Regions from separate parts of the Chryseobacterium sp. T16E-39 genome, predicted to be linked through region 1. Evidence: riboswitches for the same ligand, from Rfam matches in the RefSeq annotation. Region 1 holds a riboswitch; each other region holds the start of a gene.
The links. A riboswitch is a leader RNA that binds a small molecule or an ion and turns the genes downstream of it on or off. The one in region 1 is predicted to bind S-adenosylmethionine.
Positions count from the first base shown of each region.

Region 1 (3,209 bases):
CCAATAATCTGTCCTGTCCAAGATCAAAGGTCAGTCCCGACTTTGCAAAATAACCACGACCAATCCTATCTGTGTTGCTTAGTAATAAATCATTTTGATTCGAATTCAGCATACTTTCGCGATAGTTCTGTCCGATATTCAATTGCCAGCCGAAATATTTATTTCTTGCATTTAAATTCAAAGAGTTGCTGGTTCTGCTTCTGAATTTTCCATAGTTGGTAAATGAATAATTTCCGGAATACGTTGCCGTTAAATATTTATTAGCGTTTTTATTCGTAATGATGTTCATGATCGCACCTCCTGAAGTCGCCGGGAATTCGGCACCTGGCTGTGTGATCACTTCAATTCTATCTACAGAATTAGCCGGCATCCCTTCCAAAAAGGAATTGAGTTCATTAGATGTAATATTTAAGGGACGTCCGTTAAGGTAAACATCAAGGATTTTACCCTGATACATCATTCCTGCAATGTCGGTCGATACGAGTCCCGGAAGTTTTTTGATTCCTTCTAAAACATTCCCGTTATTCAATTGCGGTTGCTCAGAAAAATCAAAAATAGTCCGGTCGGCTTTTTGTTCAACGGCTTTTTTAGTTTTGGTCATTACGACCTCTTCAATCTGCTTTTCCTTTACGGGGTTATTGGTCTTTTCCTGGGCATGTATAGCTACGATACCCAGAAGAGATAAAACGAATACAATTTTTTTCATAATGTTTTTTTACTACTATTCAGTTAGACGGCTAAAACAAAAAATTGTTACAAATAAATTTTTTTAAGACCTACTATATTCCGTTGAATAGCTATAAATCATTGAAATTATCTGAAATTTATTCTAGATGAGTTTTTGCGATTAATGTAATTTTTTTCCGAATTATTTTTTTATTTGTAAAATAGTTATATCTTTGCCCCATAATTATCAAGAATCTCATAGATGGGATAGCAACCTGCAAAAACAAGCAAGGTGCTAAAATAGATAAGCCGGCTCAGCTCCGGAAAAAATGTTTTTCTATTTCTTCCCATCTTATAATTTTTGTTTTAAAGTAAAAATCAATGTTTAAGAACACGGGAAATGACACCACAATGAATTTGACTTTTTGTCTTTCGAATACTGAGGCAAGGCTTCGTTATTCTTATAATTACTCATGCCATTACGTGATGTGTATGTGTTGCTGTTCTTAGCTTCCAGTTTCTTTTAACTAATAAAACCGTTTATCGTTTTCCTTTTTTTAACCTCGAATGTCTGGGTTAGGGGATTTCTATTGCTTAAAAGTTTTAAGCAGCTAATTATTAATACAAAAATTTAAAATAAAACACATGCGCAATTTCAAACATAGAAGTATTATCACTTCAGCAACACTTATTTCGACATTCTACTATGCACAGTCAGATACTATAAAATCTAAAAAAATAGATGAGGTTGTTCTGTTGGGATCAAGAGGATCCGGTAGATCATTAACAGATACTCCGGTTCCTGTGGATGTCATCAATATCTCAAAAATACTGAAACAAAGTCCTGTCAATAATATTAGTCAGGCACTTAATTATATTGTCCCTTCTTTTTCTTCGACATCACATACTGTAAATGATGGGACAGACTTTGTAGACCCTGCCCAATTAAGGGGATTAGGTCCTGACCAGGTTTTAGTTTTGCTGAATGGAAAAAGGAGACATCAGTCTTCACTGATCAATGTAACGCTTACTCCGGGAAGAGGCTCTGTAGGAACAGACCTTAATGCCATTCCTACGTTTGCTTTAGATAAAATTGAAGTTTTAAGAGATGGAGCTTCAGCACAATATGGATCTGACGCGATTGCCGGAGTAGTGAATTTAGGGCTTAAAAAGAGGCTGGGATTTTCAGGTCAGCTATTTCTAGGAGGATATGCCTCACCGGTTACAAATAATTTTTCTGGTGGACTGGATGGAGAAACCATTTCATTAGACCTTAATTATGGCTTTAAATTAGGAAAACAGGGGTTTTTTAATATCACCACCTCTACACAATTTCGCGATCCTTACTCGAGGGCTGGTGTGAGAAACGGAGATATTTATAATGCCTATAATGCGATCAATTACAGGGCAGCACAAGATGGAGTAGATATAGATGGATTGTATAAGAATATAAATAATACTCCAAATAGCCAGCAGATTATTAATACAATCAAGCAGTATGCAACAAAAGTAAATTATTTTTCATCCCAGTTGCAAAGTGACATTTCGAACGCAAATAGCATTTCAACATTACAGGGGTTACTAAGCGGAGATGTCACTAATAGTGAACTTGCTTATAGAGGGTTGGAACGAAAAGATTTCAGTATTAGAGCAGGACAGTCTAAACTTCAATCAGCACAAATCTATTACAATTCGGAACTTCCTATTAATGATGATTGGAAAATTTATTCTTTTGGTGGGTATAGCTATAGATCGGGAAATGCAGGAGGCTTTTACCGTTTACCCAATACAGAGAGAAATGTCAATTTTATTACTCCCAACGGATATTTGCCTCAGATCGAATCTACGATCAATGACTATTCTTATGCGGCGGGTATTAAAGGGAAATGGAATGATTGGAATATAGATTTGAGTAATACTTTTGGTAAGAATACATTTGATTTTGGTGTGGTGAATACATTCAATTCTTCTCTGGTAAACAATTCACCGCGCACCTTTAAAGCTGGTGGATCAGAATTTTTACAAAATACAGTTAACCTTGATCTATCGAAAAAATATGATGTACTACACGGGTTAAATGTAGCATTTGGAGGGGAATACCGTTATGAGAATTATAAAATAAATGCAGGTAAAGAAAACTCATATGCCTCTTATGATATTTATGGAAATGTGGTAACGACCAGCACCCCTAAAGATGAATTGGTAAATGACTTCTTTGGAGTTACAAGACCGGCAGGATCGCAGGTATTCCCTGGTTTCAGTCCTGATAATGCAGTTTCCGGGAATAGAAATAGTGTTGCAGGATATCTTGATGTTGAACTGGAGCCAACCGATTGGTGGTTGGTAGAAGGAGCGCTAAGGTTTGAAAACTATTCTGACTTTGGATCAACCTTCAATTATAAATTTGCGACCAATGTAAGGCTGGTTGATAATTTCAATTGGAGGGGTGCCATTTCTACTGGCTTCAGAGCTCCATCTTTGGCTCAGATCTACTACAGTTCGACTTCTACGCTGATCCAACAAGGAAATACTACTCAGGTAGG
Region 1 covers NZ_CP022282.1:2,909,407-2,912,615, reverse strand. Annotated here, with positions in the region: gene CEY12_RS13085 (outer membrane beta-barrel family protein) at 1-706, opposite strand, end outside; SAM-I-IV-variant riboswitch at 906-1,006, shown strand; gene CEY12_RS13080 (TonB-dependent receptor plug domain-containing protein) at 1,312-3,209, shown strand, end outside.

Region 2 (3,209 bases), 840 kb from region 1:
GAAAAACATTATTCCTGGCCAGTTCAGTCAATAACTTATTAAAGTCTTCCACTACAAATCCTAAAACAGAAACGTTATTAATACTATATATCTGGGATACTTTTCCAGACTTTCTTTCTGATTCAAATTCGTCTATAAGGCAATTCACTGCGTTTTCAGAATCATTTTCGTGAACTAAAATGGATATCCCGTTTTCTATGGCCTGTTGTGAAATGACCCCAACGCTAATTCGTGCTAAAGTAAGTGCTTTAAATATTCTTCCATCGATTCCGATTTCTCCTAAGAAATCCTCTCCTTCAAATTTGATGATTGATCTATTTTTTAAAAATTTTATTTCGTTAACATTTTTCATCTGTACATTCTTTATTATTTAGTATTGTTACAAAAAGCTTCGAGTTTGCTCAATTTCTTTCTGTGACAAAATGGTTTTAATGATATTATTTAATTGTTTATATTCCATTAGGAAGGCGTCATGCCCATGAACTGAGGTGATCTCGTGATAAGAAACATTCTCTTTTTTACCTTTCAGTTTTTCAAAACAAGCCTTGATTTCTGAAGCAGGAAAGAATAGATCTGTATCAACGGAGATCATGTGCATTCGTGCCTGGATACCTTCCAACATTTCTTCATCTGCGTTAATATTCATCAACAAATGGTTCATCAGCTTGTAGGATTTCAGACTAAATCTTTCATTAAGTGCATTTCCATGATACTCAAGCCAATCTTCTGATTCCAGTTTTTGCTTTTCGGTATTGTATTTATTTTGAAATCTATTGTTTAAAGATTGTGGCGTCCTGTAGCATAACATGGCATGAATTCTTGCTTTTTGAAGCGGTTCATCATTTCCATTCAATAAAAACTTCTGAACGAGACACTGTGCATGCAGCCAATCGTGTGTTTTGAAATCGCAGGCAATTGGAATAAAGATTTCAGCGAGCTGTTGATTTTTAACAAGCATTTCCCATCCTATTCCTCCTCCAAGAGAACCTCCAATGATAGCATATAGTTTTTTGATATTCAGAGATTCCAGACCTTTTAAAAATATATTGGCTATGTCTGAAGGGGTAAAATCTTCGTATCCTTCAATTAAAAAATCATCAAACCCATTTCCGGGAATATTGAAACACAGAATTGTATACATACTGATATCAATCACCTGCCCATCTCCTACCAATTGTTTCCACCAACCATTTTCCCCTGAAATATTAGAGTTCCCTGTAAGGGCATGATTAATTAAAATAACGGGTGCAGTAAACAGGTCTTTCCCGAAGATCTGATAGCTCAACGGGATATGATATTCCTTTCCGGAATTTGTTTGATAAGAAAGATTAATATGTTTTAGTTCTGTTTCCAATTCTATTATATATTATTTATAATACAATTGAAAATGCCATGAGAAATGGCTGAAGAACTTCAGTAAGTTATCTGTCCAAAAATTAATTCGGTAGAACGTAGCACCTTCTTCGCTTGCGCAAAGGGTTGCTAAGGTTTCATAGGGTCTAATCCCTCAACCTTTCTTGATAACATTTTCAATATGTGAATGATCGAATGGTGCAAAGATATAATATTTTATTTAAAATTTTAAACAAAAAAATAATTTATTCTCAAAAACACCGTAATCATTAGAGTTACAGGGATATGTTAATAATTATTCAGATAGAAAAAATTGGAATTATTTTTCAAAAAAATTACCTTCGTAGTGAAAAATGATGAATTATGTCTGCAGAAAAACAAAGATTACAAGATACAAAATGGAAAAATTGGGGGCCCTATGTAAGCAATAGGCAGTGGGGAAATGTTCGCGAAGATTACAGTCCCAATGGCAATGCCTGGAATTTCACCAACCATGATAAAGCAGAAAGCTACGCTTACCGTTGGGGAGAAGAAGGAATAGCTGGAATATCAGATGCTAAACAGCTTTTTTGTTTTGCTCTTTCATTTTGGAACGGAAAGGATAAAATGATCAAAGAACGTTTTTTCGGATTGAGCAACCCTCAGGGTAATCATGGCGAAGACATTAAAGAGATCTTTTATTATCTGGATAATACCCCTACCCATAGTTATATGAAGATGGTATACAAATATCCCATCAACGAATTCCCTTACGACCACCTGCTATCTGAAAATGGAAGACGCAGTAAAAAAGAAGCAGAATATGAAATTATTGACACCGGGATTTTCGATAATAATGAATACTTCGATATTTTTATTGAGTACTGTAAAGTGGAGGCCGATGATTTTCTGTTAAGGGTAACAATCTGCAACAGAAGCCAGCAAGATGCACCTATTGTTGTTGCACCTACTGCGTGGTTTAGAAACAACTGGAAATGGGGCTATAATACTTATAAGGGGCAACTTCATGCCTCATATGAAGGCTGTATTGACATTAATCACGACAGCATTTCTATTAAAAAGTTTTATTCAAGAAACACCAATGCGAAGAGCATGTTTTGTGATAATGAAACGAACACTCCTAAGCTGTATGGAGCTCCTCTTACAGAAAACACCTATTTTAAAGATGGTATCAATGATCATATCATCCATGGCAGTAACAGCATCAATCCTGAAAAAAGAGGGTCTAAAGCTTCTTTTATCATTGATGAAGTTGTTGGCGGTGGCCAATCAAAAACCTTTGATTTCAGGCTGTCACCCCACGAGATGGATGAGCCTTTTTTTCAATTTGATGAAATCTTTACAACCCGGATTGCAGAAGCCAATGAATTTTATAATGAAGTTCAACATGATGTAACAAATGAGGATGAAAGAAATGTCCAGCGTCAGGCCTTTGCAGGATTGCTTTGGAACAAGCAATTTTATCATTACAATGTTGGTAAATGGCTGAAAGGAGATCCAAATTTTGATGCACCAAGAGATTTCAACCATTACGTAAGGAATACGGAATGGAATCATATGCATAATAAGGATATCATTTCCATGCCTGACAAATGGGAATACCCATGGTATGCCACGTGGGATCTCGCTTTTCATTGCGTTCCATACGCATTAATCGATGCACAGTTTGCAAAGAACCAGCTTCTATTGTTAACCAAGGAGTGGTATATGCATCCCAATGGACAGCTTCCCGCTTATGAGTGGAATTTAAGTGATGTAAATCCCCCTGTTCACGCATGGTCTTGTTTCAGGGTTTTTAAAATCGACGAGAAAACAAATGGTAAACCTGATTTATTATTTCTCGAAAAAGTTTTCCA
Region 2 covers NZ_CP022282.1:3,750,870-3,754,078, reverse strand. Annotated here, with positions in the region: gene CEY12_RS17050 (ACT domain-containing protein) at 1-352, opposite strand, end outside; gene CEY12_RS17045 (alpha/beta fold hydrolase) at 380-1,354, opposite strand; SAM riboswitch class I at 1,419-1,527, opposite strand; gene CEY12_RS17040 (MGH1-like glycoside hydrolase domain-containing protein) at 1,717-3,209, shown strand, end outside.
Region 2: it holds a riboswitch for S-adenosylmethionine, as region 1 does, so the genes downstream of both, CEY12_RS17045 (alpha/beta fold hydrolase) here and CEY12_RS13080 (TonB-dependent receptor plug domain-containing protein) in region 1, are expected to answer to the same signal.

Region 3 (3,209 bases), 680 kb from region 1:
CCTCATCACTGATGAGGCTTTTTTTTCTTTATATTTTTAATTTGAGTGAAATTAAAAACTCAATAATGCTAATCTGTATCCCTGTAAACCAAAGCCCGATAATATGGCATCGGTATAGGCTGCGGTTACAGATTTTTGACGAAATTCTTCTCTTTTATAAATATTGCTGATATGTACTTCAATTTTTGGCTTCTGGATATTTTTTAAACAATCAGCTATTGCATAAGAATAGTGGGTAAAAGCCCCTGGGTTAATTATTACAGCATCAAAATCGTCTTTCTGAAGTCTATTGATCAGCTCCCCTTCAATATTAGACTGGTAATAGCTTAATTTATAAGAAGGAAATTCCGACTTTAATTTTTCTAAATACTCCTCCATTGAAATGGTGCCATAAATTTCAGGCTCTCTTGTGCCTAACAAATTAAGATTTGGGCCGTTTACAATTAAAATTTTCATGACATAAAATTAAAAAGTTTTTTTGATTAGCTGTTAAATTTCTCCCTTTATTTAAACTGCGACTACTTCATTTCTTTCAATGATATTTCTCATGTTTTATGATCTAATGTTTTTTGTAAGGCTTTGTTTATATGCTTTTTATGTAAAAATTAAGTTAATTTTTCTAAAATTAAAACAAAAATTTCGAATAGTCTACTTGTTTTGTGGACTATTTGTTTTTAGATTTGCATCCATATTTCGATCGGCTTATAAAGAAAGATGGAGGGAACTGACCCTGTGAAGTCTTAACAACCTGCCTGGGGCAAGGTGTTACATTCAGCCTTTTTAGGAAAGATAAGCAATAGGTTGTCAAATGTATTGATGCCCTTTGCTGTATTTCAACGAAGGGTGATTTTTTTTAATATATTTGATAAACAAAATTGATTATGAATAGTAAAAAATTATTTAATGCAAAAGTTTTGATTCCACCAAGCGCTTTATTCTTCTTGGGAATAATAAGTATTAATGGGCAGGAATTAAAACAAAAAAAAGATACACTTCGCGAGAAAGATATTGACGAAGTTGTAGTAGTAGCTTACGGGAAGGCTAAAAGAACGAGTTACACAGGTTCTGTCGCGACGATCTCAAGTGAAAAAATCAATAACAGACCCGTCACTAACATTACAAAAGCATTAGAAGGCCAGGTCGCAGGTCTCCGGGCAGTAAGCGCTTCCGGACAACCCGGAGCTACGGCAACCATCCGTATCAGAGGGATTGGATCAATCAGTGCATCAAGTAATCCTTTATTTGTGGTAGATGGAATTCCTTTTGATGGAAATATTAATTCTATCAGTCCTAATGATATTGAATCTATCAGCGTTTTAAAAGATGCTACAGCCAGCTCTTTGTACGGATCAAGAGGAGCCAATGGGGTAATCATCGTTACTACAAAATCCGGAAAAAAAGGAGAACCGCGTGTGAATTTTAATATCAGTCAGGGGTTTTCAGGGCGGGCCGTAAAAGATTATGAGCAGGTAAATACAGATCAGTACTTTCAACTGTATTGGGAGGCTTTAAGGAATGGATATAGATCCAGTCAGATATCTTCTCAACAGGCTGCCCAGATGGCAACCAACAATTTGGTGAACGAGTTGGGAATTAATCCGTATGGACAAAATTATGTCAACCCTGTTGGAACTGACGGAAAGCTTTTACCGGGAGCAAAAGCTTTATGGAATGACGACTGGAGAGATATTCTTCAAAGGGTTGCTTCCAGAAACCAGGTAGATCTGGATTTTAGTGGAGGAAATGAGAAAGGAAATTACTTCTTTTCCCTGGGTTATCTGGATGATAAAGGAATTGCTATAGGTTCTGGTTTCAAAAAGTACAGTACCCGATTGAAAATTAATAATGAAGTCAAAAAATGGTTGACCATTGGTGCTAATTTAAGCTACACAAACAGTCTTCAGGAAGCTCCGCCTTCTTCGGACTCAAGAACAGATAATATTATTAATGCAGCGAGGGTAATTCCTTCTTTTTATCCTTATTATGAGCGAAACCCAGATGGAAGCTATCATCTTGATGCCAATGGGAACTATATTTATGATTTTGGAAAATACAGACCAACAGCTGCTTTGCAAAATCAAAATGCAGCTGCAACTTTACCGTTAGATAAGAACGAAAACAGGGAAGATAACTTTTCAGGGAAGGGATATTTGGATTTTACCTTCTTACCTGAACTGAAGTTTAAATCAAGTTTCTCCATAGACCTTGTAAACTATAATGGACATTATTATTCTAATGCTTTATTAGGAGAAGGGAGGGAAACAGGGGGCTCAGTGACAAAAACAAATTCAAGAACCTTATCATATACCACAAGTAATATTTTGACCTATGATAAAAAATTCAACCAGCATCATTTTAATATTTTAGGGGGACAGGAATTTTATCATTATGAGTATCAGACCATATCTGGAAACAGAAGTCAGTTTTCTTTGCCTTACTATTATGAGCCGGATGCCGCTGCTTTACTGGGGGGCTTTAGTGGAAATAGCGACAAACTAGGTTTATTGAGTTTTTTAGGTAAAGTAGAATATGATTTTAAAAATACCTATTTCATTTCCGGGTCTGTAAGGGCTGATGGGTCTTCAAGATTCTCACGTGAAAACAGATGGGGAACCTTTTGGTCTGTCGGAGGATCATGGAAAGTATCTAATGAAGCCTTTATTAAAGATTTAAATTTCTTTGATCAGCTTACTCTTCGGGCAAGTTACGGAGGGCAAGGGAATGATAAACTAAGTACTTATTATGCTTATCAAAGCTTGTATGGATTCTACAATAATCTTGGTGAAGGAGGTACGGTAGCAAGAAGACTTCCTACTCCAGATTTAAAATGGGAAACCAATCTCAACTCAAATATAGGGTTGGAATTTGCGATACTTAAAAATAGAATAAAAGGGAATGTAGAGTACTTCCAGCGTAAAAGCAAAGACCTTTTATTTGATAGACCTTTAGCTCCTTCACTTGGTTTCAGTGGTTATTCTGCAAATATAGGAGAGTTAAAAAATACAGGATTTGAATTTTCACTATTTACTACACCGGTTAAAACAAATGACTTCCAATGGGATGTTGACGTCAATTTAACTACTCTGAAAAATAAAATTACCAAGCTTCCAAAAGGCCCTATTGTTACAGGAACTAAATTATTGCAGGTAGGAGGTTCTGTGTATGATTTCTTTATTCCTGAATGGATGGGTGTAGATCCAAGCAATGGT
Region 3 covers NZ_CP022282.1:3,589,823-3,593,031, forward strand. Annotated here, with positions in the region: gene CEY12_RS16250 (type II 3-dehydroquinate dehydratase) at 52-456, opposite strand; SAM riboswitch class I at 700-796, shown strand; gene CEY12_RS16255 (SusC/RagA family TonB-linked outer membrane protein) at 882-3,209, shown strand, end outside.
Region 3: it holds a riboswitch for S-adenosylmethionine, as region 1 does, so the genes downstream of both, CEY12_RS16255 (SusC/RagA family TonB-linked outer membrane protein) here and CEY12_RS13080 (TonB-dependent receptor plug domain-containing protein) in region 1, are expected to answer to the same signal.